One region of the Bartonella sp. Raccoon60 genome, then DNA from elsewhere that is predicted to be linked to it. Evidence: predicted binding sites of a transcription regulator. Region 1 holds the regulator's gene; each other region holds the start of a gene.
What was found. Region 1 encodes HrcA, which represses chaperone genes, less so after heat shock. Its sites were predicted from a motif close to GTTAGCACTCNCNNNNNGNGAGTGCTAAC; they were not measured.

Region 1 (10,236 bases):
TACCTGCTTCAATTTCTAGATTAATGTCGTTTAACACCATCTGATCATCAGTATAAGCAAAAGAAACATGTTCAAAACGTATTGAATTTTGTTTTTTATTAAGATCCTTAGCTTCTTTATGCTCCATAACTGTGAGAGGATGATCGAGTATTTCAAACATTGTACGGATACTAACCAGACCAGATTCAATTTTAACACGTACATTTGCTAATCTTTTGGCTGGTTCATAGGCTAAAAGTAAAGCAACAATAAAGGACATTAATTCACCTTGAACGCCTGTCCGTTGACTTGCAAGGTAGCCGGAAAAGCAGATAACACCTGCAATCGCAATGCCAGCGAGTGTTTCCATAATTGGATTTGTAGCAGCTTCAAGCATTGCGATACTATTTGCTTGTTGTTCAACATCATAAATGGCTTTATTCATGCGTTTTTGCATCAATTTTTCGAGTGAAAAAGCTTTTATTACATGAATACCAATCGTTGTTTCTTGTACGATTTTTACAATTTCTCCAAGTGAAAGAAGCTCTTTTTCCATAAGAGTGCGAACATGTTTTAAGGCTATTCGAATTCCTAAAAATGCTAATGGACCCACTATTAAGGTAATGGCAATTAATGTAAAATTTTGAATAAGCATAACAAACAAAAGGCCAATAACAGAAAGTAAATCACGCACAAATGTTGTGATAATAATATCAATAATATTGCGTGCTGCTGTTGCACTATGGGTTACGCGGACAAGAAGATCCGATGAAGTATTATTGTGATAAAAAGAGACACCTTGTTTTATGAGGCGTGTATAAATTTTACGTTGTTGTTCAGCAACAATACTATTGCCTGCTTTGCTTAAAAAATAAGTTTGAGTAAAAGTTGCGATCCCCTTAAGAATGAAAATAAAAGCAATAATACCGGAAATAAAGACAATCATATTAAAATTTTGTCCATCAATAATATGATTGACAACATCGCGCATAATCCATGCACTGATGACAGTGGTAAAGGAAATAATGATCATTGAAACAATGGCGACACTATACCAGCACACATGTTTATGAAAATTTTCTTTTAAAAGCCGAATGATGAGATGTTTATCAGAAGAGGATATTTGTGTTTTGGCCATGCAGCATTTCTATCATTTTTTCATGCAAGATCAAATCATCCTTTATAGGATGAGTTGGAGAGCTTCCGATAAATAATCTTTTGTCTATAGAAATCATTAATTTCTTATTAAAAAGTATAATACAATATCTCAGCAACATAAAAAATTGCATTTACACACTTTAAATAAGCTTTATAGGATCGAAATTGTTATTAAAAATTATTTAGGCGCTATCACCATCATAATTTGACGACCTTCAAACTTTGGTTCAGATTCGATTTTGGCAATTTCGCTTGTATTTTCTTTAACCCGCTGAAGAAGTTTTATCCCAAGATCTTGGTGCGCCATTTCACGACCACGAAAACGCAAAGTAATTTTCACTTTGTCTCCATTATCAATAAAACGACGGATTGCTTTTAATTTGACCTCATAATCATGAATATCGACATTAGGTCTCATTTTAATTTCTTTAATTTCGATAATTTTTTGCTTTTTACGCGTTTCTGCAGCCTTTTTTTGATTTTGATATTTTAGTTTACCTAAATCAATAATTTTACAGACAGGTGGCTCTGCATTTGGCACAATCTCAACTAAATCAAGCCCCGCCTCTGCTGCCATAGAGAGCGCTTCTTGTGTTGTAACAATCCCTTGATGTTGTCCTTCATCATTAATTAATTGGACACGAGGCACGCGAATATCATGATTTGAACGCAACCCATCTTTTGGGGTAGGGGTTATTTTAAACGGTCGACGAATGGTCTATGCTCCTTAATATCAATTAATTCTTAACACGACAGTATACAATATATAGAGAGAAAGACAATAAAAATTCGTGCTTTTTTCATTATCATTGTAAGGATTATTTGTTATATTATTTTAAAATACAGTGATTTTCTTTTGTGAAAAGAAAACTTTCTGGAGAAAGGATGATAATGGATCAAAATATTCCTTGTCAATTTTTTTCATTTGAAAATACGATTCTTGCTGTGCGTCATCACAAAGGCAAGCGCTCTCCTGGTTTGATTTGGTTGCCTGGTTACCGATCTAATATGTTAGGAAGTAAGGCGACGGTAGTTGATAGTTTTGCTAAAAAAAATGATTTTTCTTGTTTACGTTTTGATTATTCTGGTCATGGAGAGTCGGAAGGAGATTTTTTTCAAGGAACGATTTCGCGCTGGGTTAAAGAGAGTTTAGCTATTATTGAAGCTTATTGTGAAAGTCCACAAATTTTGATTGGGTCTTCTATGGGAGGATGGATTGCTATAAGGCTTGCTATGATACTTGCGCAAAAAAACAAAGCGCCTGTTGGGATGATCTTAATTGCACCTGCTCCTGATTTTACACAGACTTTGGTGGAACCTTCTTTAAGCGCAGAAGAATGGAAAATGCTTGAGGAAAAAGGTTATTGTGAGCGACCTTTGGCCGATGGTTTTGAACCATTACTTTTTACAAAGGCATTCATTGAAGATGGGCGAAACAACAGTGTTATGAAAGAATGCATAGATGTTGGGTGTCCAATTCATATTCTGCAGGGGATGGAAGATGTTAAGATACCTTATCAACATACGTTAACTTTACTTGATTATTTGCCTTTGCATGATGTAGCATTAACACTTGTGCGTGATGCGGATCACCAATTTTCACGTCCCCAAGATTTGAAGTGTCTTGAGAAGGTGTTGATATCTTTGATTGATCGAATCAATGCTGAATAAAGGTTATGTTCATTGATTATAAGAGACATGATATATGGCTATGTATGAACAAGACTTTATTCTCTCTAATCGTCGTATACCTTTGTGGGTAAAAGAACGCAAGAATGCACGTCGCTTTACCTTGCGTGTTGATATAGCCAGGCAAGGAATTTATTTGACCACTCCGCTTGCAGTAGAACGAAGAATGATTGAATGGTTTATTGAAAGTCATCGATCTTGGATTGAAAAACGTTTTGCTCATCATGGAGGAATGATCAATGAAGGCTTTCATCTCAAAGAAGGTTCACGAATTCCTATATTGGGGGTTTTACATATTATATTGCGTAAAGAGGAACGTGGAGTAGCTGAAATTATTACAGGGAATGCTGAACAAGAATCACAAATCGTTATTTATAGTCGATTAGAGCATCTTCCAAGACACGTTGCTGATGTTTTGAAGAAACAGGCTAAAATTATTATAGCACCGTTAGTGGTTCATTATGCACGCAAGGTAGGGCGCAAGGTTAAATCAATTAGTTATAAGGACACTAGAAGTCGTTGGGGATCATGTTCAACAGATGGTCGTCTTTCTTTTTCATGGCGTCTTATTATGGCGCCAAAAGAAGTTGTTGAGTATGTTGTTGCCCATGAAGTAGCTCACCTTGTTGAGATGAATCATGGAAAACGATTTTGGTCTCTTTGTGAAAAACTTTGTCCTGAAAGGAAAACCTATCAAGTTTGGTTAAAGAAAAATGGCCATACACTTCAAGGGATTAATTTTCACTAATGTAAAAATAATGTAAAAATGCGCTTCTTTATCTATATTTGTATTGTTTTTGTCTACTGGATAGTGTTCTGTTATATATTCTGAACTATAGGGGGATGAAATAACGAAGTTTTATTTTTATAGATTCAAGGTTTTCACTTTAATCTTTTGTATAATTAAGTTTAGCTTTTTTAAAATTGTTCTTTTTAGATTGGAATAGCTTTTATGTTTGTTCTTACAGATCCTGTTCAAATTTTACAGACACTTATTCGTTGCCCTTCTGTTACACCGCATGAAGCGGGTGCTTTATCGACTTTGGAGCACTTTTTGAGAAAAATGGGGTTTTGTGTTGAGCGTCCTATTTTTGTTGATAAAAATACAGAAGATGTTGAAAATCTTTATGCAAAGATAGGTAGTGAAGGTCCACATCTTATGTTTGCTGGCCATAGTGATGTAGTACCACCCGGTGAATTAGAAAACTGGACTTATCCTCCTTTTGAGGGAGTAATAAGCCAGGGAAAATTATATGGGCGAGGTGCTGTTGATATGAAGGGTGGGATTGCTTGTTTTATAGCGGCGATGGCTCGGTTTCTGAAGAAAAAAACACTCAAGGGAATGGTAAGTTTTTTAATAACCGGTGATGAAGAAGGTCCCACGATAAACGGTACAGTCAAGCTTTTAGAATGGGCAGTACAAAAAGGTGAAAAATGGAATGCGGCTATTGTGGGTGAGCCAACAAGCGTCAATATTGTTGGTGATATGATCAAAATTGGACGGCGAGGATCGATTTCTGGTATTATTACGATTAAAGGTCGCCAAGGTCATGTTGCTTTTCCCGAGCGAGCAGCAAATCCATTGCCTTTAGCAAGTAAGCTTATTCAAGCGTTGACACAAACTGCTTTGGATCAAGGAACAAAGGATTTTCAAGCAAGTCATTTAGAATTGACAAGTATTGATACAGGAAATTTGTCTGTAAATATTATACCAGCACAAACAGTTATTCGCTTTAATATACGTTATAATGATCTTTGGACAAAAGAAACACTCGTTGCTGAAATTGAGAAGCGCCTTGCTTCTGTACACTCTGAAAATGATCAAGTACCATATTATCAGCTTGAATGGATATATGGTTTAGGGGGTGTTTTCTTGACCAAAAATGATAAATTAATTGGAATTTTGTCGAATGCTATTAAAAGTGTAACAGGAAATATTCCAGAGTATTCGACTTCTGGTGGCACATCGGATGCGCGCTTTATTAAAGACTATTGTCCGGTTGTTGAATTTGGTTTGCCAGGGCAAACTATGCATATGGTCGATGAATGTGTGACTCTTGATGCTATAGAAAATCTAACTTCTATTTATGAACGTTTTATCACCGATTTTTTTGCGTAAATAGAGTGGTGATTATTTTAGTGACATGATAAGATGAAACTTTAAAGATTTTAGTTTGCTAATTGACCAATAATATGATCAAGAAGAATGCGTCCGGTTGTTGTGGCTTTTAAATGTTGTTTGTCCGTTATTTCAATTAATCCTTGTTGTTGTAAACGGATCAGTTTTTTTCGCGATAAACTTTGGCAACTTAAAGTTTCATAGCGTGCTAGATCAAGTCCTTCTGAAAGACGCATACCCATGAGTAGCATTTCATTGGCTTGTTGTTCTTGAGACAAGCGTTCTGCGTCAATACAACCGTGACCTTTGGTTTCTACTAACTCAAGCCAATTTTCGGGATGTTTTTCGTTTATTGTGACATACCGGCTATGATTTTCAATTTTGGATGGAAATGTTTCTGAAAAAAAAGAGGAATTTTTTAGTGACTGCTTAATAAAACGTCCATGGGCACCTGGACCAAAACCTGCATATTCATGATAACGCCAATAAAGGAGATTATGGCACGATTCAGCACCAGGAATCGCATGATTTGATATTTCATAGGCTGGAAGACCATACATAGTGGTTATTTCTTGGGTAAGAGTATAAAGATTTGCTGCTTGCTCTGAGGCTGGTAGGATCAGTTTTCCTGCTGCATGAAGCTTTTTAAAGGTTGTTCCATCTTCTATGGTGAGTTGGTATAAAGAGAGATGGTCTGCGGCCAAATTAATGGCTTGCAAAAGTTCAGTTTCCCATTGTTTAAGTGTTTGTTTGGGGCGTGCGTAAATTAAGTCAAAAGATAAACGTGGGAAAATTTCACGTGCTAAATTAATAGCATGAAGAGCTTGCTTAACGTTATGGAGACGACCAAGTTGTTGTAATGCTTTATCATTGAGTGCTTGTACACCTAAAGATAAACGGTTAACACCTGCTAACTGATAACTACGGAAGCGATTTGCTTCTACACTAGAAGGATTAGCTTCAAGTGTGATTTCAGCTTTGTCATCGATTGTCCAGTTTTTTGCGACAGCTTGTAATAAACGATCAACAGTTTGAGGTGCCATAAGGGAAGGTGTTCCTCCTCCAATAAAAATGCTTGTAATGTGGCGAGGGCCTATTTCCTTAGCTTGTGTTGTTATTTCACGTTCAAAAGCGTTTGCAAAACGGGGTTGATCTACTCCATTTATACGAACATATGAATTAAAATCACAATAAGGACATTTGCTCGTGCAAAATGGCCAATGAATGTAAATGCCAAAGGGTTTCGTCATGAGAGAACTAAAAGATTTTCCGCAAAGAGTTTAAAGGCCCGTGCGCGATGCGAAAGAGGAGTTTGACCATGAAGTTTCCAACTGTGTTTTTGTTCTGTTGACATTTCACCAAAGGTATTTTCGTATCCATCAGGTAAAAAAATAGGATCAAAGCCAAAACCTTTATTTCCTCGTGGTGGCCAAATGAATGTACCTTCAACACTACCGCGAAAATAATCCGCATGTCCATCGGGATATGCAAGGCAAACAACCGATATAAATCGACCTTTACGTTGATTTTTTTTCAGAGGGTCAACTTTTTGTAATTCATTTTCTACTTTTTGCATAGCCTTTACAAAATCACGTGTACCATCGGGTTGGAGAGCCCAATCAGCTGTATAAACACCGGGTGCACCATTTAAGGCGTCTATTTCCATGCCGGAATCATCAGATAAAGCAGGAAAATTTGTGGCTTTTGCGGCTGCAAAAGCTTTGATATAAGCATTTTCTTCGAATGTTGTTCCTGTTTCTTTTGGTTCGGGCAAGCCAAGTTCTTTTACCGATTGTGTTGTTATACCAAAAGGAGCAATCAATGTGGTAATTTCATGGAGTTTACCAGTGTTATGCGTAGCAATAATAAGTTTTTTGATTGTGATATTTCTCATGTGTATGTTTCCTGAAATAAGGCAATAATCTCGGTTTAACTCAGCGTTTATTTATAGAATAAAAATTGGTAACAGTGATTTTGACAATTCGCATACAACGAAACAATGCAACATCATTAAAATTTTTTAGTAGTTGCTTAAATTTTTTATATCAATGTATTGATTCATTAAATAATAAAATTGATATCAATTTTAATTTGTAAATTTTTATAGCATGGATTAATATTTTATATATCGTAAAGAATAAATTTCAAATGATTTTTAAAAATTTATTGCAGAGTACAATGAGCTGTATTTGTCATCAGTTCGATAATTATAAAAAGAATTATTTTTTATTTTCATGAGACATAATTCTGCATATTTTTATATTTATTTTTAGGTGATTATTCATATTTAATAATGGTATTATTGTAATAGATATTCGATATATTTTTTGCACTGTATTTAGATTATTTGACCATATCTTTGAAAAACTTATATAATCTTATATAATAAAGAAGGATTTTTAAAATAGTGAAACAGTTGTGATGAAGAAAATATCCCTTGATGACTCCTTAAAAAATCTTGATAAGCGTTCACGTGATATTTTTTGTCATATTGTTGAGGCTTATCTTAATGATGGTGAACCGGTGGGTTCACGTAATCTTTCGCGCCTTTTACAACAAACGTTATCACCTGCAACAATTCGCAATGTAATGAGTGATCTTGAGCATCTTGGTTTAATTTATGCGCCGCATGTGTCTGCAGGGAGAATGCCAACACAATCAGGTTTGCGATTTTTTGTTGATGCATTTATGGAAGTAGGTGATTTACCAACCGAGGAACGTGAAAACATTGAAAATAAAGTTAAAGAAGTTGGTAATGCACAATCAGTTGAACATTTTTTAATTCAAGCAAGTCAAATTCTTTCGGATCTTTCACGAGGAGCAGGATTGGTTCTCGCAACGAAACAGGAAGGTACACTGAAACATATCGAGTTTGTACGTCTTGATAGAGAACACGCTCTTGCAATTTTAGTGACACAAAAAGGCGATGTTGAGAATCGTATTATTCAGTTACCAGAAGGTGTGACTCATGCACAATTGACAGAAGCAACAAATTTTCTCAATGCTCATATACAGGGATGTACACTTAATGAAGCAAAAGCAGAAGTTGCACGTTTATGCTCAGAGACACGAGCTGCTCTTCATCAATTGTCTCAACATCTTGTTGAAACTGGTTTAGCTCTCTGGGGAGGGGAAGATTCAGATAATAAAATACATCTTATTGTTCGGGGGCGGGGCAACTTACTTGAAGATGTGAAGGCAGGAGAAGATTTAGAGCGGCTGAGATATTTGTTTGATGACCTTGAAACACGTGAAAGCATGGCGCAGTTACTTGATTTAGCAGATGAAGGATCAGGAGTGCGTATTTTTATTGGTTCAGAAAATAAATTATTTTCACTTTCTGGTTCTTCTTTAGTGGTAGCCCCTTATTGTGATACACAGAAAAGAGTCATTGGTGCTGTAGGTGTTATTGGACCAACACGTCTTAATTATGCAAGGATTGTCCCTATGGTTGATTATACAGCTCAACTTGTATCACAATTATTACGTTAGCATAGTTGAATGTTGTCTTAGGAGCGATCATTGTGCTAACCGATAAGTAAAAAGCTCTTGATTTTTGTTTGAAAAATTTCGATATCAGGAGTATAAATTTTATGAAGGAATAGAATTTTTATGTTTGATGAAAAGAACAAATTTGCTGATGCTTCATTTGAAAATTGTGATTTGAAGAATCCAATTGATTGTGATGTACTTAAACAAGATTCTGATGAGTTTTTAAAGATACATGAGGGAGAAAGTGACCCAAATGCTGAGGTAGAGGAAATTCAGTCTGCTGACCCTTTGGTTATTTTGCAGGATGAAAATAAGCAGCTAAAAGATCAAATTTTACGTCTTGCAGCAGATATGGAAAATCTTCGACGTCGAACAGCTCGTGATGTAGCTGATGCTAAAGCATATTCAATTGCTAATTTTGCTCGTGATATGTTGTCTGTTTCTGACGATTTGCATCGCGCATTGGCAGCAATTCCAAAAGATGCAGGTGAGAATAATTCCGGTTTGAAAACATTAGTGGAAGGTGTTGAAATGACCGAGCGTGCAATGATGACAGCTTTAGAGCGTCATGGGGTCAAAAAAATTGATCCAGAAGGACAAAAATTTGATCCTCATTTCCATCAAGCAATGTTTGAAATTCCCAATGCTGATGTGCCAGAAAACACTGTTCAACAAGTTGTTCAAGCAGGTTATATTATTGGTGAACGTGTCTTACGCCCGGCAATAGTTGGCGTAACTAAGGGGGCAGTAAAAGAAGTTTCTGTTGAATCTGAAACGGTGTAAATATATTGGAAAAAAATTTTATCGTGAAATGCCAATTTTTAAATCTACATTCGTATAAAGTATTGCATTGAATGGTTTAAAACTATTCCGATTTTGAAGATATAAAACAATTCAATTATTTTGTAGAGCCTTTTATGCAAAAAATTATACTTGAGATTCAAGATATAAAAACGATGAGATTATTTGAGAAAGTTCTTAGGCTTTCAATTAATTGAGATCTGCAGCTATTAGTTGTATTATAAAGAATTTAAACTCTTTCACTTATTTCTTAATTTTCAATTTAAAAATATCTTTGCATATTATTTGATTTTACGAGGATTTATAATTAATTATTCTTGTTTTGTACCTAAATGAGTATAGAAAATTATTATTTTCTTTTTCATTTGAAAGGGAAATTATTTGGTAAGTGGAAGGGTGATAATAAATCGAGCACCAATTTTTTCTTTTTTAGATTTGGGATCAATAATATTTTCAGCCATGAGAGTTCCATTATGAGCTTCAATGATTTGCTGACTAATTGCAAGGCCAAGACCTGAATGTTTCCCAAAAGCATCTTTGCCTGACCGATCAGTATAGAAACGTTCAAAAATACGTTCAATATTTTCTGAACGAATACCTGGTCCATTGTCTTCGACAGTTAAAATGAGATTTGAAGCATTATTTTTCATTGTAATACAAATTTTACCATTTTTACGAGGTACAAAAGAACGTGCATTTTCAATGAGATTGGAAATCACCTGCCCTAAACGTAATTCATGCCCTACAATTAGGTAAGGTTTGCCATTAATTCGTGGAATAATATTCAAATTAATATCAATATTTTGTTTATTACAATGGATTTCACGAATAGCTTGAATAAGGCTTTTTAACAATGAACCCATATCAACTATTTTAGCAGTTTCGCGAACAAGTTCTGCATCTAATCGCGATGCGTCAGAAATATCGGTAATTAAACGATCAAGGCGATGCACGTCATGTTGGATAATTTCAAGTAATTGTGTCTGTTGTGCTTTATT
Region 2 (10,236 bases), 330 kb from region 1:
TACTGAATTAAGAATAGATATGTATTATACCATGAATGCAAAAGGAAAAAAATGGAATAACGAATAGTAAAGTCAAGTGCAACAGTAATAACTGTAATCTTATAGAATTCTGATAAAAGATATTTTGTCTCTCATTCGGCATCCATTGCATTCTTCACCAATGACTTAAATTCTTAACAAACAAGATCCAAAACACAATACTATTTTACTATTATGCTCTCTCTTCTTTTACTGACTCTGCTCATAAACTTTTGATATGAATAACTATTTTTTCAAAAAAACTTATGGAGTGCATAAAAAACAGTACAGGAAGAAAAGAAGAATATTTCTCTCTCTATAATAAAGAGCAAGTAAGAATTGGATACTTTCTTGCAAAATAAAAATGAGTATTTTGACGCTCTTTTCTCTCTCTTCCTTCCTTTTATTATTGAAAAAGAGAGCATCAGTGTAGGATGATCATTTTTTGGTATTAAACTTTTTTACAAATTCTGACTTTAAAGCCATCTGACCAATTCCAGGTATTTTGCAATCAATATTATGATTTCCCTCTACCAAACGAATATTCTTAACCTTTGTACCGCTTTTTAAAACAGATGAAGACCCCTTCACTTTAAGATCTTTAATGACCATCACGCTATCACCATTTGCTAAAAGCTGACCATTAACATCATAAACTTCAAAAGAGATAGGAAGCTTTTCATTCTTGTTTTGAGGCCACTCATGCGCACATTCAGGACAAATAAAACGACTATTGTCTTCATAAATATAAAGACCATCACACTGAGGACACTGAGGCAATTGAGCATACATCCCGCCTTTGTTCAAGAGAAATTATTGATCGTAAATCATGCATCCAATAAAACAAGAAAAAAGATCTATTGAACACAAGATATACTGAAATGAGCAAAGCAAAAATTTGTTAGCTGATTTGGTCATAAAATGAAAGAACAAGCATAAGAAAAACGGGCCAGTAGGCCCGTTTTTCTTTTATCTTTGACGAAGGCGACTTAGAAATCCATTCCGCCCATTCCGCCCATTCCACCACCGCCCATTGGAGGCATTGGTGTCTCTTTCTTTGGAAGTTCAGCAACCATTGCTTCTGTTGTGATAAGAAGGCTTGCAATCGATGCAGCATTCTGTAAAGCAGAACGGACAACTTTTACTGGGTCAACAATTCCTAAAGCAATCAAGTCACCAAATTGCCCTGTCGCGGTATTGTAACCAAACGTATCTGAATTATTTTCCAGCACCTTGCCAACAATAATTGCCGCTTCTTCACCTGCATTCATCGCGATTTGACGTGCTGGCGCTTGTAAAGCACGGCGTACAATGTGGATACCAGCCTCTTGATCAGGATTCTTTCCTTTGACAGTCAATGCATTTGCAGCACGCAAGAGTGCAGTTCCACCACCAGCAACAATACCTTCTTCTACAGCTGCTCGTGTCGCATTCAAGGCATCATCAACACGGTCTTTCTTTTCTTTCACTTCAACTTCTGTTGCACCACCAACACGAATAACGGCAACACCACCAGCAAGTTTTGCGAGTCTTTCTTGCAGTTTTTCACGATCATAGTCAGAAGTTGTTTCTTCAATCTGTGCTTTAATCTGGTTAACACGTGCAGTAATTTCAGCCTTATGCCCAGCACCATCAATAATGGTTGTGTTTTCTTTAGTGATATTAACTTTCTTTGCACGTCCAAGCATATCTAAGGTAACATTTTCAAGCTTAATGCCAACATCCTCAGAAATAACCTGACCCGATGTTAAGATAGCAATATCTTCTAACATCGCTTTACGGCGATCACCAAATCCTGGAGCTTTAACAGCAGCGATTTTCAAACCACCACGCAATTTATTAACCACGAGGGTTGCCAAAGCCTCACCTTCCACATCTTCTGCGATAATAAGGAGAGGTTTACCGGATTGCACAACTGCTTCAAGAACAGGAAGCAAAGATTGCAAATTAGACAGTTTCTTTTCGTGAATCAGGATATAAGGATCATCAAGATCAGCAACCATCTTTTCAGCATTTGTCACAAAGTAAGGAGACAAATAGCCACGGTCAAATTGCATACCTTCAACAACTTCTAATTCAGTTTCAGCTGTTTTCGCTTCTTCCACTGTGATGACGCCTTCATTGCCCACTTTTTCCATAGCATCGGCAATCATTTTCCCAATTTCAACAGCACCATTTGCGGAAATCGTTGCAACTTGCGCAATTTCTGCTGAAGTTTGAATTTTTTTTGCTTTTTTGAAAAGATTTTCAACGACTTCTTCAACAGCTGCATCAATCCCACGCTTGAGACACATTGGGTTCATCCCAGCAGCAACAGCCTTTACACCTTCTTGTACGATTGCTTGTCCTAAAACAGTAGCTGTTGTTGTTCCATCACCTGCAATGTCATTGGTCTTCGAAGCCACTTCACGCAACATTTGCGCGCCCATATTTTCGAACTTATCTTCCAATTCAATTTCTTTTGCAACAGATACACCATCTTTTGTAATACGAGGCGCGCCAAATGATTTATCAATTACCACATTGCGCCCTTTAGGGCCGAGCGTTACCTTAACAGCATTAGCAAGGATATCAACACCGCGCAATAAACGCTCACGCGCTTCACGGCCAAATTTGACTTCTTTAGCAGCCATTTAATTTCTCCTTGGAGTTGTCTTAAATAATCAAATAAAATAATTGAGAAATTGGATTAACCCAAAATTCCCATAATATCAGACTCTTTCATGATTAAGAGGTCTTCACCATTAATCTTAACTTCAGTTCCAGACCATTTGCCAAACAAGACGCGATCTCCTGCTTTCACTTCTAGAGGAACGCGCTTTCCATTATCGTCGAGAGCACCACTCCCAACCGCAATAATCTCACCCTCTTGAGGTTTTTCCTTTGCTGTATCAGGGATGATAATCCCACCAGCTGTTTTATTTTCAGATTCAACCCGACGAACAACGACACGATCGTGAAGTGGGCGGAATTGTATATTAGCCATGTTTTATATCCTTAAAACTTAATATAACTGAATTAATCTTAAGTTCCTATTAGCACTCTCTTGCGACGAGTGCTAACAATAAAACAAATATAAAAATGCCTTGTTACAATGTCAAGGGTTCTCAATAAAAATTAATCTGCACCTTTTTGTCGTCCTCCGTTTTCTCTCGTGGAAAATTTGAGCAATAGTCTTGTTAACTGTTTTCCATTATAAAAAATTTTAGCACTTAATTTTTCTTTGATTAATCTATAGTATAAAAAACTTAAATGAATCATCATAGGGGTCGTCATGCTTACAACTCGTCAAGAAACTGATAGTTTTGGAACAATCGCCGTACGTAATGATCGTTATTGGGGAGCACAAACGGAACGTTCCCTTCATCATTTTAATATAGGGATAGAAAAACAACCCTTGACCGTAATTTATGCCTTAAGTCTTATTAAAAAAGCCGCAGCTCTCGTTAATATGGAAAAAGGCAAACTTCCGCAAAATATCGGGCAAACGATTGTTACCGCAGCTGATGAAGTCCTTGCAGGAAAATTCGATGCTCATTTTCCTCTTTCTGTTTGGCAAACAGGCTCCGGCACACAAAGCAATATGAATGTCAATGAAGTCATTGCCAACCATGCTAATGTCCTTTTGGGAGGAGCTCTTGGAAGCAAAACACCAGTTCACCCGAATGATCATGTGAATATGAGCCAATCCTCTAACGATTCCTTTCCCACAGCCTTACATATTGCCACCACACTGCAAACACGCCAACATCTGTTACCAGCTCTTGATGCCCTTATTGCGAGCCTACAGAAAAAAGAAAAAGAATTTACCGACATCATCAAAATCGGGCGAACCCATACTCAAGATGCAACACCTCTTACATTAGGACAAGAATTTTCAGGCTATCGTACCGCTCTAGAAGCCAATCGCACACGAATTGAAACAGCACTCACCGATGTTCAAATGCTTGCTCAAGGAGGCACAGCCGTCGGAACAGGTCTCAATGCTCCATCGGGCTTTGATAAAGCATTTGCCGAAACAATAAGCACTCTTACAGGGATCCCTTTCAAAACCGCTCATAATAAATTTGAAGCGCTCGCTCATCACGGAGCTCTTACGCATTTTCATGGCAGCCTCAATGCCTTAGCAGCTGACCTGTTCAAAATTGCCAATGACATTCGTTTCTTAGGATCGGGACCTCGTTCAGGATTAGGTGAGTTGAACCTTCCAGAAAATGAGCCAGGTTCTTCTATCATGCCGGGAAAAGTCAATCCAACACAATGTGAGGCTTTGACCATGGTTGCTTGCCAAGTCTTTGGCAACCATAGCTGCATCACATTTGCTGCCAGCCAGGGACATTTTGAACTCAATACCTATAAGCCAGTTATTGGATATAATGTATTGCAATCACTTAATCTTTTAGGAGATTGTATGCGCTCTTTTGAGACATATTGTATCCAAGGATTACAAGCAAATAGAGAGCATATTCACGCTTTGATGGAACGTTCTCTCATGTTGGTTACTGCTCTTGCTCCAGAAATTGGATATGAAAAAGCCGCTGAAATTGCTAAAACAGCCTATAAAAATGGGACAAGTCTCCGTGAAGAAGCTTTAAAAGCAGGTGTTTCTGCTGCTGATTATGATCGACTTGTTGATCCTCAAAAGATGATTCATCCACAATAAGAGAAGAATTATTGCCAAAAAAAACGTTTATGTAATAATATCGGGCTGTTCTCGTCCTAAATGATGTTTGATTTTTAACACCTCAAAAGCAGCTTGCTTTAAAGGATGAAGAGCTTGTTGTGGATCTTGATTATGCTTACGGGGATCTCCCTCATACTGTTCAAGATAAAGCCGAACAAGAGCTCCTGTTGTTCCCGTCCCAGAAAGACGAACCACTAAACGTGCCCCATTGTCAAAAAAAATACGGACCCCTTGCCGTATACTCACACTATGATCAATGGGGTCATGATAAATAAAATCATCGGCTTTTTCGACCGTTAATCCAGCTACTTTTGTTCCTAGCTCTGGTAAGCATGCGGATAATTGTTCTACCATTGCAAAAGCTTTGTGGGACTCCACCTCTTCATAATCATATCGTGAAAAATAAAAACGTCCATAGGTACGCCAATGCTGTTGAGCAATTTGCGCCACTGTTTTTTTTGTAACAGCAAGAAGATTCAACCAGAATAAAACAGCCCATAATCCATCCTTTTCGCGCACATGATCCGACCCTGTGCCAAAGCTTTCTTCCCCACAAAAAGTTATTTTTCCAGCATCAAGGAGTGTTCCGAAAAATTTCCACCCCGTTGGCGTTTCAAACAAATTCAATCCTTTTTTCTCTGCAACACAATCGACAGCACGCCCAGTTGGCATAGAGCGTGCAACGCCCACAAGACCTCGTCGATATCCTTTAATTAAAGAAGCATGATCAGCCATAATCGCAAGAGAATCAGAAGGAGTGATAAATTGTTGGCGACCAATAATAAGATTACGATCTCCATCGCCATCAGAAGCAGCTCCCAAGTCAGGCCCTTTCTCTGACATTAATAAATCATATAAATCCTTAGCATGAACCAAATTCGGATCTGGATGTTTGCCACCAAAATCCGGTAAAGGCGTTCCATGAACAACTGTTCCTTCAGGAAATCCTAAGCATTTTTCAAAAATTTCTTGCGCATAAGGGCCCGTCACAGCATGCATTGCATCAAACCGGAAGTTTAATCCCTCAGAAACCGCTTGAGCAATACACTCAAAATCAAAAATTTCCTGCATCAGCGCACTATAATCTGCAACGGGATCGATCACATCAACCTGCATAGACCCAATAAATACCGTTCCTTGCCTATCTAAATCGATCTCTGAAACGTCAACAATTTTATAAAAAGACAAATGTTGTGATGCAGCAAAAATAGCATTACACAAAGAAGTAGGTGCTGGTCCCCCATGAGAAATATTATATTTTATCCCGCAATCACCCTGTTCTCCTCCAGGATTATGACTTGCCGAGAAAATAATACCACCATGAGCATGATACTTGCGAATAAGATGCGAAACAGCAGGTGTAGATAAAATCCCGCCTTTACCGACTTTAATAAATCCAACACCATTGGCAGCAGCCATTTTTAACACGATCTGAATAAGCGTCCGATTTAAATAGCGTCCATCTCCTCCCAAAATGAGCAATTTTCCCTTAAGAGGTCCCACAGTATTAAAAATAGATTGAATAAAATTTTCAACATAATGAGGCTGTTGAAAAGTCGATACCTTTTTGCGCAAACCAGACGTTCCAAGCTTTTGATCTTTAAAAGCCGTTGTCGAAATAATATTCACCGTCATGAAATAATATTCGCCGTCATACTGACACCTGCAAAGCATAATGACTTAATTGAAACATGAATACTCCCTTAAAATTGATTATTAATTTCTCTTGACGCAAACATAAAATACCTGCAAATTAAAGAAACTATACGACATCCTTAAAGATAAAACAAAACTCAAAATTGTCGGAAATACCCTTCTTATATAAAGCACAGGAGTGCAATCATGTTTAGAAAAAAAGTTCCCAATGTTACCTTCCACACACGTGTTCGTGATGAATCAGTGAGTGGCGATAATCCTTATCGGTGGCAAGATGTCAACAGCGACACTTATTTCAAAGGAAAACGGGTTATTCTTTTCTCCCTGCCCGGAGCCTTTACACCTACTTGCTCAACTTTTCAACTTCCTGATTTTGAAAAACTCTATGATGAATTTAAAAAAGTAGGTATTGATGAAATTTATTGCGTTTCCGTAAATGATGCTTTCGTTATGAATGCATGGGGAAAAGACCAAGGCATTAAAAATGTGAAACTTATTCCCGATGGATCGGGTGAATTTACACGGAAAATGGGAATGTTGGTTGCCAAAGATAATATCGGTTTTGGTATGCGGTCATGGCGCTATGCTGCTGTGATTCAGGATGGCATAATTGAACAATGGTTTGAAGAGCCAGGCATATCAGACAATTGTGCCACAGATCCTTACGAAGTCTCCTCACCACAAAATATTTTAAAGATCCTACAAGGGTAATTGTAGCGGTTATTTTCCCACCCGATTTTTCTCTCCCTTCCCTTATTTTTTATATAAAAAAGGGAAGGGACTTTTAAGTTTTTTCCGTTCCTAAAGATTTTATGATTTTTGAGCCTTAAAGATTCTATGATCTTTGAGAAATGAGAATATTTTGAACTGTTTGAACGAGTTGATCTTCATCGACAGTTATTTGTGCTGGTCGACTCTCACGCCATGTTTGATTATCTTTAATTTCGTGGGATAAACGTGCTCCCTCGACCAAATCTTTGATCTGAATTTTTCCTTCTTGGCGCTCTTGTGCCCCCTGAATAACTACACACGGCGCACGACGCCGATCAGCATATTTCATCTGTGCTTTAATCCCTGATGCACCTAAATAGAGTTCAGATCGAATCCCCGCTTGGCGTAAACGCATGACCATTTTTTGATAGCGTACGAGAGCTTCTGGTTCTTTATCCATCATTAAAACCACAACGGGACCTATCGTTTCCTTCACAGGAAGTTTGCCAAGATTTTGCAAAGCAGATATCAAACGTGAAACACCAACAGAAAAACCTGTTGCTGGAATATTTTCCCCACGAAAGCGAGCAACCAGCCCATCGTAACGTCCCCCTCCACCAACAGATCCAAACACAACTTTTTGCCCATCATCATTAAAAATATCAAAAAGTAGAGCAGCTTCAAAAACAGGTCCTGTATAATATTCTAATCCTCGCACAACTGATGGATCAATTTTGATACGGTTCTGATAGCCATTTTCAGCAAAAATCGCTTGCATTTCTTCAAGCTCACAGAGACCTTCAAGCGCTTGATCACTATGCTCAACCATCTTTTTCAGATTATCAATTGTCTCCTCAGCTGTCTTAGCACTAACAGCCATCAAAGCAAGAACACACTCAATTTCTTTGTCCTTTAGTCCCGCTCCTTTGGTAAAATCACCACTTTCATCCAAACGCCCCTGCCCTAAAAGCAAGCGAACCCCTTCTGAACCAAATTTATCGAGCTTATCAATAGCTCTCAGAACAGTTAAGCGTTTCTCCTCCTGCTCCTTTCCGCCAAGACCAATCAATCCCAAAACGCCGTCCAAGATCTTCCGATTATTCAAACGAATAACATAATCTTCCTGCTGAATCCCTAATCTTTCTAGACTATCTGCTGCCATCATGCAGATTTCTGCATCAGCCAACACCGTTGGTGCCCCAACAATATCGGCATCAAATTGCACAAATTGTCGAAAACGTCCTGGTCCTGGCTTCTCATTCCGAAAAACTGGCCCATAACGATAGCTTCGATAGGGCTTAGGTAAAGTTTCAAAATTCTCGGAAAAATAACGAGCTAACGGAGCAGTCAAATCATAGCGTAAAGACATCCATTGCTCATCATCATCTTGCAAAGAAAAAACACCCGCATTTGGTCGATCTGAATCGGGCAAGAATTTACCAAGAACATCCGTATATTCAAAAATCGGCGTTTCCAATGCCTCAAAACCGTAAAGTTCATAAACCTCACGAATTTGAGCAACCATTGTTTCAATACTATATAATTGCGCGCTTGTGCGGTCAATAAAACCGCGGGGTAAACGGGCTTTTGTTCTTTCTTGTTTCATAGCCATTGTTTTTCTCTAGCAGCAATGTGTCTTGATAGATCACTGTGTCTATCTTATCATAACAAACGCTGCAACGATTTTATATAATTGCGGTTATACACCACCACAATATCACCTCTATCAGCAACTTAATGATATCAATTGTTTCGCTAAACGTGCCATCAAAGAAGCTAAAAAACAACATATAATCAAAAAGCTTTATCTCATAAAATCTTTCCTCACGCTTTTAAAATCATTCTCTTAAGGCCTTTTCCAATTTCTTATTTGATATTTAATTATTGTATATTTGGATTATTTTTCTGTTATCTGTTGCTTACTTTAAAATGCTCAGCGAGTTGACAGTTTTTGTTTTTTTTCATTTTTATGTTTTTTTGTATGGTTTCTCCTTTTGAAGAAGTCTGAGCAATATTGTTTGTGTGATTTTCTTTTTTCACAGTGCGGAGTGAGATAGGCTATACTTGCTGCGTATTATTTTGTCTCCTTCTTAAGCTTTTTAGCATTTTGATTTCAGTTTGTTTTTTCCTTTTTTCATTTTTTTTGGAACTTGCATTGGTTTTTCTCATTTTAAGTTTAAGAATTATTGAAGGAGAGAGAGATATGGAAACGCGGATCCCAACGAAGCATCCCTTAGAGCGACATTTTACAGGTGAATTTTCTTTAGAGACGGAGAGTTGTCACTATAGACCGTCTGTTTTATCTTGGTCCTCGATTTTTGCTGGATTACTAACGCTTTTAGCAACATCGGTTTGTTTTTCATTTTTGTTAGCAGCCTTAGGCTTAAACCAAATGACCTTTTTTTCTCCCTTTTCACTAGAGAAGAGTTTTCTCTCTGTTGGGGTGAGTTCAATTTTATTTTTTGTCTAAGCTTTGGTCTTGGAGGTTATGTTGCTGGTCGTTTTTCGGATCACTCAGGAGCGCTTCACGGTTTTTGACCTGGGCCCTTTTTATGCTTTTGGTGGCGCTCCAAAGTGCAATTTTACTTTCTGGCGCGGCTCATTTAGGCGCTAAGACTGTTTCAGGAGTTGCAACAACAACGAAACAAGCGATCAGTGATTTTAGTTCAGAAGGTGGCAAACTTGTTCCTCTCACAGACCGTAAAAATTTTGAGGATTTTTTCAACGATAAAAGGAATGCTCTGTTTGATTTTAACAAACTCAGCAATGACTTACAGGCACTTTTAAATAAAAGTGATATTCCAGCCCTCAATCCGGACAATCTCTATAACGCTTATAGAGAATCAGTCAAAGACCTTCGTTCTACCATCACATCTTTTAAGAATGATCCTTCTAACTATCGTCTTTTGGTTAAACAACTCAGCGAACGCCTTTCGGATCGTGTTAAAAAGCTGAACACCCAGATTGATCGTCGCGATGTCATCCATCAGCTGACAAACAATGGACTATCACAAGCTGAAGCAGAAAATACTGCAGAACGTGCGATTGATATTTATCAAACAGCGAACAAAAAAACTAAAGAAGCTATTCAATCACTGAACAAACAGGTAGAAGCTCTCTCGCAGAATGCTCCTACTCATAAAGGAGCCCAAAACAGTTTTGCAATT
Region 3 (10,236 bases), 300 kb from region 1:
TTCACCTGTAAAATGTCGCTCTAAGGGATGCTTCGTTGGGATCCGCGTTTCCATATCTCTCTCTCCTTCAATAATTCTTAAACTTAAAATGAGAAAAACCAATGCAAGTTCCAAAAAAAATGAAAAAAGGAAAAAACAAACTGAAATCAAAATGCTAAAAAGCTTAAGAAGGAGACAAAATAATACGCAGCAAGTATAGCCTATCTCACTCCGCACTGTGAAAAAAGAAAATCACACAAACAATATTGCTCAGACTTCTTCAAAAGGAGAAACCATACAAAAAAACATAAAAATGAAAAAAAACAAAAACTGTCAACTCGCTGAGCATTTTAAAGTAAGCAACAGATAACAGAAAAATAATCCAAATATACAATAATTAAATATCAAATAAGAAATTGGAAAAGGCCTTAAGAGAATGATTTTAAAAGCGTGAGGAAAGATTTTATGAGATAAAGCTTTTTGATTATATGTTGTTTTTTAGCTTCTTTGATGGCACGTTTAGCGAAACAATTGATATCATTAAGTTGCTGATAGAGGTGATATTGTGGTGGTGTATAACCGCAATTATATAAAATCGTTGCAGCGTTTGTTATGATAAGATAGACACAGTGATCTATCAAGACACATTGCTGCTAGAGAAAAACAATGGCTATGAAACAAGAAAGAACAAAAGCCCGTTTACCCCGCGGTTTTATTGACCGCACAAGCGCGCAATTATATAGTATTGAAACAATGGTTGCTCAAATTCGTGAGGTTTATGAACTTTACGGTTTTGAGGCATTGGAAACGCCGATTTTTGAATATACGGATGTTCTTGGTAAATTCTTGCCCGATTCAGATCGACCAAATGCGGGTGTTTTTTCTTTGCAAGATGATGATGAGCAATGGATGTCTTTACGCTATGATTTGACTGCTCCGTTAGCTCGTTATTTTTCCGAGAATTTTGAAACTTTACCTAAGCCCTATCGAAGCTATCGTTATGGGCCAGTTTTTCGGAATGAGAAGCCAGGACCAGGACGTTTTCGACAATTTGTGCAATTTGATGCCGATATTGTTGGGGCACCAACGGTGTTGGCTGATGCAGAAATCTGCATGATGGCAGCAGATAGTCTAGAAAGATTAGGGATTCAGCAGGAAGATTATGTTATTCGTTTGAATAATCGGAAGATCTTGGACGGCGTTTTGGGATTGATTGGTCTTGGCGGAAAGGAGCAGGAGGAGAAACGCTTAACTGTTCTGAGAGCTATTGATAAGCTCGATAAATTTGGTTCAGAAGGGGTTCGCTTGCTTTTAGGGCAGGGGCGTTTGGATGAAAGTGGTGATTTTACCAAAGGAGCGGGACTAAAGGACAAAGAAATTGAGTGTGTTCTTGCTTTGATGGCTGTTAGTGCTAAGACAGCTGAGGAGACAATTGATAATCTGAAAAAGATGGTTGAGCATAGTGATCAAGCGCTTGAAGGTCTCTGTGAGCTTGAAGAAATGCAAGCGATTTTTGCTGAAAATGGCTATCAGAACCGTATCAAAATTGATCCATCAGTTGTGCGAGGATTAGAATATTATACAGGACCTGTTTTTGAAGCTGCTCTACTTTTTGATATTTTTAATGATGATGGGCAAAAAGTTGTGTTTGGATCTGTTGGTGGAGGGGGACGTTACGATGGGCTGGTTGCTCGCTTTCGTGGGGAAAATATTCCAGCAACAGGTTTTTCTGTTGGTGTTTCACGTTTGATATCTGCTTTGCAAAATCTTGGCAAACTTCCTGTGAAGGAAACGATAGGTCCCGTTGTGGTTTTAATGATGGATAAAGAACCAGAAGCTCTCGTACGCTATCAAAAAATGGTCATGCGTTTACGCCAAGCGGGGATTCGATCTGAACTCTATTTAGGTGCATCAGGGATTAAAGCACAGATGAAATATGCTGATCGGCGTCGTGCGCCGTGTGTAGTTATTCAGGGGGCACAAGAGCGCCAAGAAGGAAAAATTCAGATCAAAGATTTGGTCGAGGGAGCACGTTTATCCCACGAAATTAAAGATAATCAAACATGGCGTGAGAGTCGACCAGCACAAATAACTGTCGATGAAGATCAACTCGTTCAAACAGTTCAAAATATTCTCATTTCTCAAAGATCATAGAATCTTTAAGGCTCAAAAATCATAAAATCTTTAGGAACGGAAAAAACTTAAAAGTCCCTTCCCTTTTTTATATAAAAAATAAGGGAAGGGAGAGAAAAATCGGGTGGGAAAATAACCGCTACAATTACCCTTGTAGGATCTTTAAAATATTTTGTGGTGAGGAGACTTCGTAAGGATCTGTGGCACAATTGTCTGATATGCCTGGCTCTTCAAACCATTGTTCAATTATGCCATCCTGAATCACAGCAGCATAGCGCCATGACCGCATACCAAAACCGATATTATCTTTGGCAACCAACATTCCCATTTTCCGTGTAAATTCACCCGATCCATCGGGAATAAGTTTCACATTTTTAATGCCTTGGTCTTTTCCCCATGCATTCATAACGAAAGCATCATTTACGGAAACGCAATAAATTTCATCAATACCTACTTTTTTAAATTCATCATAGAGTTTTTCAAAATCAGGAAGTTGAAAAGTTGAGCAAGTAGGTGTAAAGGCTCCGGGCAGGGAGAAAAGAATAACCCGTTTTCCTTTGAAATAAGTGTCGCTGTTGACATCTTGCCACCGATAAGGATTATCGCCACTCACTGATTCATCACGAACACGTGTGTGGAAGGTAACATTGGGAACTTTTTTTCTAAACATGATTGCACTCCTGTGCTTTATATAAGAAGGGTATTTCCGACAATTTTGAGTTTTGTTTTATCTTTAAGGATGTCGTATAGTTTCTTTAATTTGCAGGTATTTTATGTTTGCGTCAAGAGAAATTAATAATCAATTTTAAGGGAGTATTCATGTTTCAATTAAGTCATTATGCTTTGCAGGTGTCAGTATGACGGCGAATATTATTTCATGACGGTGAATATTATTTCGACAACGGCTTTTAAAGATCAAAAGCTTGGAACGTCTGGTTTGCGCAAAAAGGTATCGACTTTTCAACAGCCTCATTATGTTGAAAATTTTATTCAATCTATTTTTAATACTGTGGGACCTCTTAAGGGAAAATTGCTCATTTTGGGAGGAGATGGACGCTATTTAAATCGGACGCTTATTCAGATCGTGTTAAAAATGGCTGCTGCCAATGGTGTTGGATTTATTAAAGTCGGTAAAGGCGGGATTTTATCTACACCTGCTGTTTCGCATCTTATTCGCAAGTATCATGCTCATGGTGGTATTATTTTCTCGGCAAGTCATAATCCTGGAGGAGAACAGGGTGATTGCGGGATAAAATATAATATTTCTCATGGGGGACCAGCACCTACTTCTTTGTGTAATGCTATTTTTGCTGCATCACAACATTTGTCTTTTTATAAAATTGTTGACGTTTCAGAGATCGATTTAGATAGGCAAGGAACGGTATTTATTGGGTCTATGCAGGTTGATGTGATCGATCCCGTTGCAGATTATAGTGCGCTGATGCAGGAAATTTTTGATTTTGAGTGTATTGCTCAAGCGGTTTCTGAGGGATTAAACTTCCGGTTTGATGCAATGCATGCTGTGACGGGCCCTTATGCGCAAGAAATTTTTGAAAAATGCTTAGGATTTCCTGAAGGAACAGTTGTTCATGGAACGCCTTTACCGGATTTTGGTGGCAAACATCCAGATCCGAATTTGGTTCATGCTAAGGATTTATATGATTTATTAATGTCAGAGAAAGGGCCTGACTTGGGAGCTGCTTCTGATGGCGATGGAGATCGTAATCTTATTATTGGTCGCCAACAATTTATCACTCCTTCTGATTCTCTTGCGATTATGGCTGATCATGCTTCTTTAATTAAAGGATATCGACGAGGTCTTGTGGGCGTTGCACGCTCTATGCCAACTGGGCGTGCTGTCGATTGTGTTGCAGAGAAAAAAGGATTGAATTTGTTTGAAACGCCAACGGGGTGGAAATTTTTCGGAACACTCCTTGATGCTGGAAAAATAACTTTTTGTGGGGAAGAAAGCTTTGGCACAGGGTCGGATCATGTGCGCGAAAAGGATGGATTATGGGCTGTTTTATTCTGGTTGAATCTTCTTGCTGTTACAAAAAAAACAGTGGCGCAAATTGCTCAACAGCATTGGCGTACCTATGGACGTTTTTATTTTTCACGATATGATTATGAAGAGGTGGAGTCCCACAAAGCTTTTGCAATGGTAGAACAATTATCCGCATGCTTACCAGAGCTAGGAACAAAAGTAGCTGGATTAACGGTCGAAAAAGCCGATGATTTTATTTATCATGACCCCATTGATCATAGTGTGAGTATACGGCAAGGGGTCCGTATTTTTTTTGACAATGGGGCACGTTTAGTGGTTCGTCTTTCTGGGACGGGAACAACAGGAGCTCTTGTTCGGCTTTATCTTGAACAGTATGAGGGAGATCCCCGTAAGCATAATCAAGATCCACAACAAGCTCTTCATCCTTTAAAGCAAGCTGCTTTTGAGGTGTTAAAAATCAAACATCATTTAGGACGAGAACAGCCCGATATTATTACATAAACGTTTTTTTTGGCAATAATTCTTCTCTTATTGTGGATGAATCATCTTTTGAGGATCAACAAGTCGATCATAATCAGCAGCAGAAACACCTGCTTTTAAAGCTTCTTCACGGAGACTTGTCCCATTTTTATAGGCTGTTTTAGCAATTTCAGCGGCTTTTTCATATCCAATTTCTGGAGCAAGAGCAGTAACCAACATGAGAGAACGTTCCATCAAAGCGTGAATATGCTCTCTATTTGCTTGTAATCCTTGGATACAATATGTCTCAAAAGAGCGCATACAATCTCCTAAAAGATTAAGTGATTGCAATACATTATATCCAATAACTGGCTTATAGGTATTGAGTTCAAAATGTCCCTGGCTGGCAGCAAATGTGATGCAGCTATGGTTGCCAAAGACTTGGCAAGCAACCATGGTCAAAGCCTCACATTGTGTTGGATTGACTTTTCCCGGCATGATAGAAGAACCTGGCTCATTTTCTGGAAGGTTCAACTCACCTAATCCTGAACGAGGTCCCGATCCTAAGAAACGAATGTCATTGGCAATTTTGAACAGGTCAGCTGCTAAGGCATTGAGGCTGCCATGAAAATGCGTAAGAGCTCCGTGATGAGCGAGCGCTTCAAATTTATTATGAGCGGTTTTGAAAGGGATCCCTGTAAGAGTGCTTATTGTTTCGGCAAATGCTTTATCAAAGCCCGATGGAGCATTGAGACCTGTTCCGACGGCTGTGCCTCCTTGAGCAAGCATTTGAACATCGGTGAGTGCTGTTTCAATTCGTGTGCGATTGGCTTCTAGAGCGGTACGATAGCCTGAAAATTCTTGTCCTAATGTAAGAGGTGTTGCATCTTGAGTATGGGTTCGCCCGATTTTGATGATGTCGGTAAATTCTTTTTCTTTTTTCTGTAGGCTCGCAATAAGGGCATCAAGAGCTGGTAACAGATGTTGGCGTGTTTGCAGTGTGGTGGCAATATGTAAGGCTGTGGGAAAGGAATCGTTAGAGGATTGGCTCATATTCACATGATCATTCGGGTGAACTGGTGTTTTGCTTCCAAGAGCTCCTCCCAAAAGGACATTAGCATGGTTGGCAATGACTTCATTGACATTCATATTGCTTTGTGTGCCGGAGCCTGTTTGCCAAACAGAAAGAGGAAAATGAGCATCGAATTTTCCTGCAAGGACTTCATCAGCTGCGGTAACAATCGTTTGCCCGATATTTTGCGGAAGTTTGCCTTTTTCCATATTAACGAGAGCTGCGGCTTTTTTAATAAGACTTAAGGCATAAATTACGGTCAAGGGTTGTTTTTCTATCCCTATATTAAAATGATGAAGGGAACGTTCCGTTTGTGCTCCCCAATAACGATCATTACGTACGGCGATTGTTCCAAAACTATCAGTTTCTTGACGAGTTGTAAGCATGACGACCCCTATGATGATTCATTTAAGTTTTTTATACTATAGATTAATCAAAGAAAAATTAAGTGCTAAAATTTTTTATAATGGAAAACAGTTAACAAGACTATTGCTCAAATTTTCCACGAGAGAAAACGGAGGACGACAAAAAGGTGCAGATTAATTTTTATTGAGAACCCTTGACATTGTAACAAGGCATTTTTATATTTGTTTTATTGTTAGCACTCGTCGCAAGAGAGTGCTAATAGGAACTTAAGATTAATTCAGTTATATTAAGTTTTAAGGATATAAAACATGGCTAATATACAATTCCGCCCACTTCACGATCGTGTCGTTGTTCGTCGGGTTGAATCTGAAAATAAAACAGCTGGTGGGATTATCATCCCTGATACAGCAAAGGAAAAACCTCAAGAGGGTGAGATTATTGCGGTTGGGAGTGGTGCTCTCGACGATAATGGAAAGCGCGTTCCTCTAGAAGTGAAAGCAGGAGATCGCGTCTTGTTTGGCAAATGGTCTGGAACTGAAGTTAAGATTAATGGTGAAGACCTCTTAATCATGAAAGAGTCTGATATTATGGGAATTTTGGGTTAATCCAATTTCTCAATTATTTTATTTGATTATTTAAGACAACTCCAAGGAGAAATTAAATGGCTGCTAAAGAAGTCAAATTTGGCCGTGAAGCGCGTGAGCGTTTATTGCGCGGTGTTGATATCCTTGCTAATGCTGTTAAGGTAACGCTCGGCCCTAAAGGGCGCAATGTGGTAATTGATAAATCATTTGGCGCGCCTCGTATTACAAAAGATGGTGTATCTGTTGCAAAAGAAATTGAATTGGAAGATAAGTTCGAAAATATGGGCGCGCAAATGTTGCGTGAAGTGGCTTCGAAGACCAATGACATTGCAGGTGATGGAACAACAACAGCTACTGTTTTAGGACAAGCAATCGTACAAGAAGGTGTAAAGGCTGTTGCTGCTGGGATGAACCCAATGTGTCTCAAGCGTGGGATTGATGCAGCTGTTGAAGAAGTCGTTGAAAATCTTTTCAAAAAAGCAAAAAAAATTCAAACTTCAGCAGAAATTGCGCAAGTTGCAACGATTTCCGCAAATGGTGCTGTTGAAATTGGGAAAATGATTGCCGATGCTATGGAAAAAGTGGGCAATGAAGGCGTCATCACAGTGGAAGAAGCGAAAACAGCTGAAACTGAATTAGAAGTTGTTGAAGGTATGCAATTTGACCGTGGCTATTTGTCTCCTTACTTTGTGACAAATGCTGAAAAGATGGTTGCTGATCTTGATGATCCTTATATCCTGATTCACGAAAAGAAACTGTCTAATTTGCAATCTTTGCTTCCTGTTCTTGAAGCAGTTGTGCAATCCGGTAAACCTCTCCTTATTATCGCAGAAGATGTGGAAGGTGAGGCTTTGGCAACCCTCGTGGTTAATAAATTGCGTGGTGGTTTGAAAATCGCTGCTGTTAAAGCTCCAGGATTTGGTGATCGCCGTAAAGCGATGTTAGAAGATATTGCTATCTTAACATCGGGTCAGGTTATTTCTGAGGATGTTGGCATTAAGCTTGAAAATGTTACCTTAGATATGCTTGGACGTGCAAAGAAAGTTAATATCACTAAAGAAAACACAACCATTATTGATGGTGCTGGGCATAAGGCTGAAATTACTGCACGTGTTAACCAGATTAAAGCACAGATTGAAGAAACAACTTCTGACTATGATCGTGAAAAACTGCAAGAAAGACTCGCAAAACTTGCTGGTGGTGTTGCCGTTATTCGTGTTGGTGGTGCAACAGAAGTTGAAGTGAAAGAAAAGAAAGACCGTGTTGATGATGCCTTGAATGCGACACGAGCAGCTGTAGAAGAAGGTATTGTTGCTGGTGGTGGAACTGCACTCTTGCGTGCTGCAAATGCATTGACTGTCAAAGGAAAGAATCCTGATCAAGAGGCTGGTATCCACATTGTACGCCGTGCTTTACAAGCGCCAGCACGTCAAATCGCGATGAATGCAGGTGAAGAAGCGGCAATTATTGTTGGCAAGGTGCTGGAAAATAATTCAGATACGTTTGGTTACAATACCGCGACAGGGCAATTTGGTGACTTGATTGCTTTAGGAATTGTTGACCCAGTAAAAGTTGTCCGTTCTGCTTTACAGAATGCTGCATCGATTGCAAGCCTTCTTATCACAACAGAAGCAATGGTTGCTGAACTTCCAAAGAAAGAGACACCAATGCCTCCAATGGGCGGTGGTGGAATGGGCGGAATGGGCGGAATGGATTTCTAAGTCGCCTTCGTCAAAGATAAAAGAAAAACGGGCCTACTGGCCCGTTTTTCTTATGCTTGTTCTTTCATTTTATGACCAAATCAGCTAACAAATTTTTGCTTTGCTCATTTCAGTATATCTTGTGTTCAATAGATCTTTTTTCTTGTTTTATTGGATGCATGATTTACGATCAATAATTTCTCTTGAACAAAGGCGGGATGTATGCTCAATTGCCTCAGTGTCCTCAGTGTGATGGTCTTTATATTTATGAAGACAATAGTCGTTTTATTTGTCCTGAATGTGCGCATGAGTGGCCTCAAAACAAGAATGAAAAGCTTCCTATCTCTTTTGAAGTTTATGATGTTAATGGTCAGCTTTTAGCAAATGGTGATAGCGTGATGGTCATTAAAGATCTTAAAGTGAAGGGGTCTTCATCTGTTTTAAAAAGCGGTACAAAGGTTAAGAATATTCGTTTGGTAGAGGGAAATCATAATATTGATTGCAAAATACCTGGAATTGGTCAGATGGCTTTAAAGTCAGAATTTGTAAAAAAGTTTAATACCAAAAAATGATCATCCTACACTGATGCTCTCTTTTTCAATAATAAAAGGAAGGAAGAGAGAGAAAAGAGCGTCAAAATACTCATTTTTATTTTGCAAGAAAGTATCCAATTCTTACTTGCTCTTTATTATAGAGAGAGAAATATTCTTCTTTTCTTCCTGTACTGTTTTTTATGCACTCCATAAGTTTTTTTGAAAAAATAGTTATTCATATCAAAAGTTTATGAGCAGAGTCAGTAAAAGAAGAGAGAGCATAATAGTAAAATAGTATTGTGTTTTGGATCTTGTTTGTTAAGAATTTAAGTCATTGGTGAAGAATGCAATGGATGCCGAATGAGAGACAAAATATCTTTTATCAGAATTCTATAAGATTACAGTTATTACTGTTGCACTTGACTTTACTATTCGTTATTCCATTTTTTTCCTTTTGCATTCATGGTATAATACATATCTATTCTTAATTCAGTATATAAACTATTGAATCAATAGTTTATATTGTAAAAAAATATCAGTAGATGATTATGCAGGGATTATACTATTTATAAAATGTGTTATTAAATGTTGTATCAAAATATAAGGAAGAATTTATGAGCGCATCAGCAACCAATGTTCAGTCAAATATCGAGAATGTTGCTTTAAATTTTCCAATTCCTGAAAATGTGTTTGCGCTTACTGTCCAAGAGGTTCATCATTATACGGATAATTTATTTAAATTTCGCCTTAATCGTCCGGAAAGCTTTCGTTTTCGTTCGGGCGAATTTGTTATGATTGGTTTGCCGAATGCAGAAAAGCCAATTTATCGCGCTTATTCAATTGCAAGCCCATATTGGGATGAACAGCTCGAATTTTTTTCGATCAAGGTTCCAGGAGGACCATTAACAGAACATCTTCAAAAAATTAAAATTGGTGATACAGTTTTAATGCGTAAAAAATCGACTGGAACTTTAGTTCTTGATGCTCTTATCCCTGGAAAACGTCTTTATCTTCTTTCAACAGGGACAGGTGTTGCTCCTTTTGCAAGTCTTATTCGTGATCCCGAAACATATGAAAAATTTTCCCAGGTGGTGCTTATTCAAACAACGCGTGTGTGTAATGAACTGACATATGCGAAAGATCTGTTGCTTCTTTAGAGCATGATCCGTTAGTTGGTGAATATGTAAAACAGTTGAAATTTTATCCTATGACCACCCGCGAACCTTCAGAATATATGGGACGCATTACCACTGTTATGGAAAGCGGTGCTTTTTTTGAAAGAACTGGATTGCCGAAAATCAATCCTACGGAAGACCGTGTTATGATTTGTGGTTCGATGGCAATGCTGAAAGATTGTGCTAGGATATGTGAAACCTTTGGTCTTGTTGAAGGAGCCAATAATGCC

Region 2: the regulator HrcA is predicted to act here: its motif matches at 3,053-3,081, upstream of groES (co-chaperone GroES).
Region 3: the regulator HrcA is predicted to act here: its motif matches at 6,246-6,274, upstream of groES (co-chaperone GroES).

Annotation. Positions count from the first base shown of each region.
Region 1 is NZ_CP019786.1:1,532,685-1,542,920, forward strand. It holds gene Bra60_RS06745 (ABC transporter ATP-binding protein) at 1-1,117, opposite strand, end outside; gene infC (translation initiation factor IF-3) at 1,316-1,834, opposite strand; gene Bra60_RS06755 (alpha/beta hydrolase) at 2,029-2,808, shown strand; gene Bra60_RS06760 (M48 family metallopeptidase) at 2,843-3,574, shown strand; gene dapE (succinyl-diaminopimelate desuccinylase) at 3,779-4,945, shown strand; gene hemW (radical SAM family heme chaperone HemW) at 4,996-6,195, opposite strand; gene rdgB (RdgB/HAM1 family non-canonical purine NTP pyrophosphatase) at 6,192-6,839, opposite strand; gene hrcA (heat-inducible transcriptional repressor HrcA) at 7,367-8,437, shown strand; gene grpE (nucleotide exchange factor GrpE) at 8,558-9,220, shown strand; gene Bra60_RS06790 (sensor histidine kinase) at 9,616-10,236, opposite strand, start outside.
Region 2 is NZ_CP019786.1:1,204,725-1,214,960, forward strand. It holds gene Bra60_RS05315 (zinc ribbon domain-containing protein YjdM) at 457-810, opposite strand; gene groL (chaperonin GroEL) at 1,008-2,651, opposite strand; gene groES (co-chaperone GroES) at 2,708-3,004, opposite strand; gene fumC (class II fumarate hydratase) at 3,293-4,681, shown strand; gene Bra60_RS05335 (alpha-D-glucose phosphate-specific phosphoglucomutase) at 4,709-6,337, opposite strand; gene Bra60_RS05340 (peroxiredoxin) at 6,545-7,069, shown strand; gene hisS (histidine--tRNA ligase) at 7,194-8,681, opposite strand; gene Bra60_RS07615 (hypothetical protein) at 9,273-9,539, shown strand; gene Bra60_RS05350 (hypothetical protein) at 9,604-10,236, shown strand, end outside.
Region 3 is NZ_CP019786.1:1,229,550-1,239,785, reverse strand. It holds gene Bra60_RS05465 (DUF3792 family protein) at 1-54, opposite strand, end outside; gene hisS (histidine--tRNA ligase) at 646-2,133, shown strand; gene Bra60_RS05455 (peroxiredoxin) at 2,258-2,782, opposite strand; gene Bra60_RS05450 (alpha-D-glucose phosphate-specific phosphoglucomutase) at 2,990-4,618, shown strand; gene fumC (class II fumarate hydratase) at 4,646-6,034, opposite strand; gene groES (co-chaperone GroES) at 6,323-6,619, shown strand; gene groL (chaperonin GroEL) at 6,676-8,319, shown strand; gene Bra60_RS05430 (zinc ribbon domain-containing protein YjdM) at 8,517-8,870, shown strand; partial or broken gene Bra60_RS05425 (ferredoxin--NADP reductase) at 9,446-10,236, shown strand, end outside.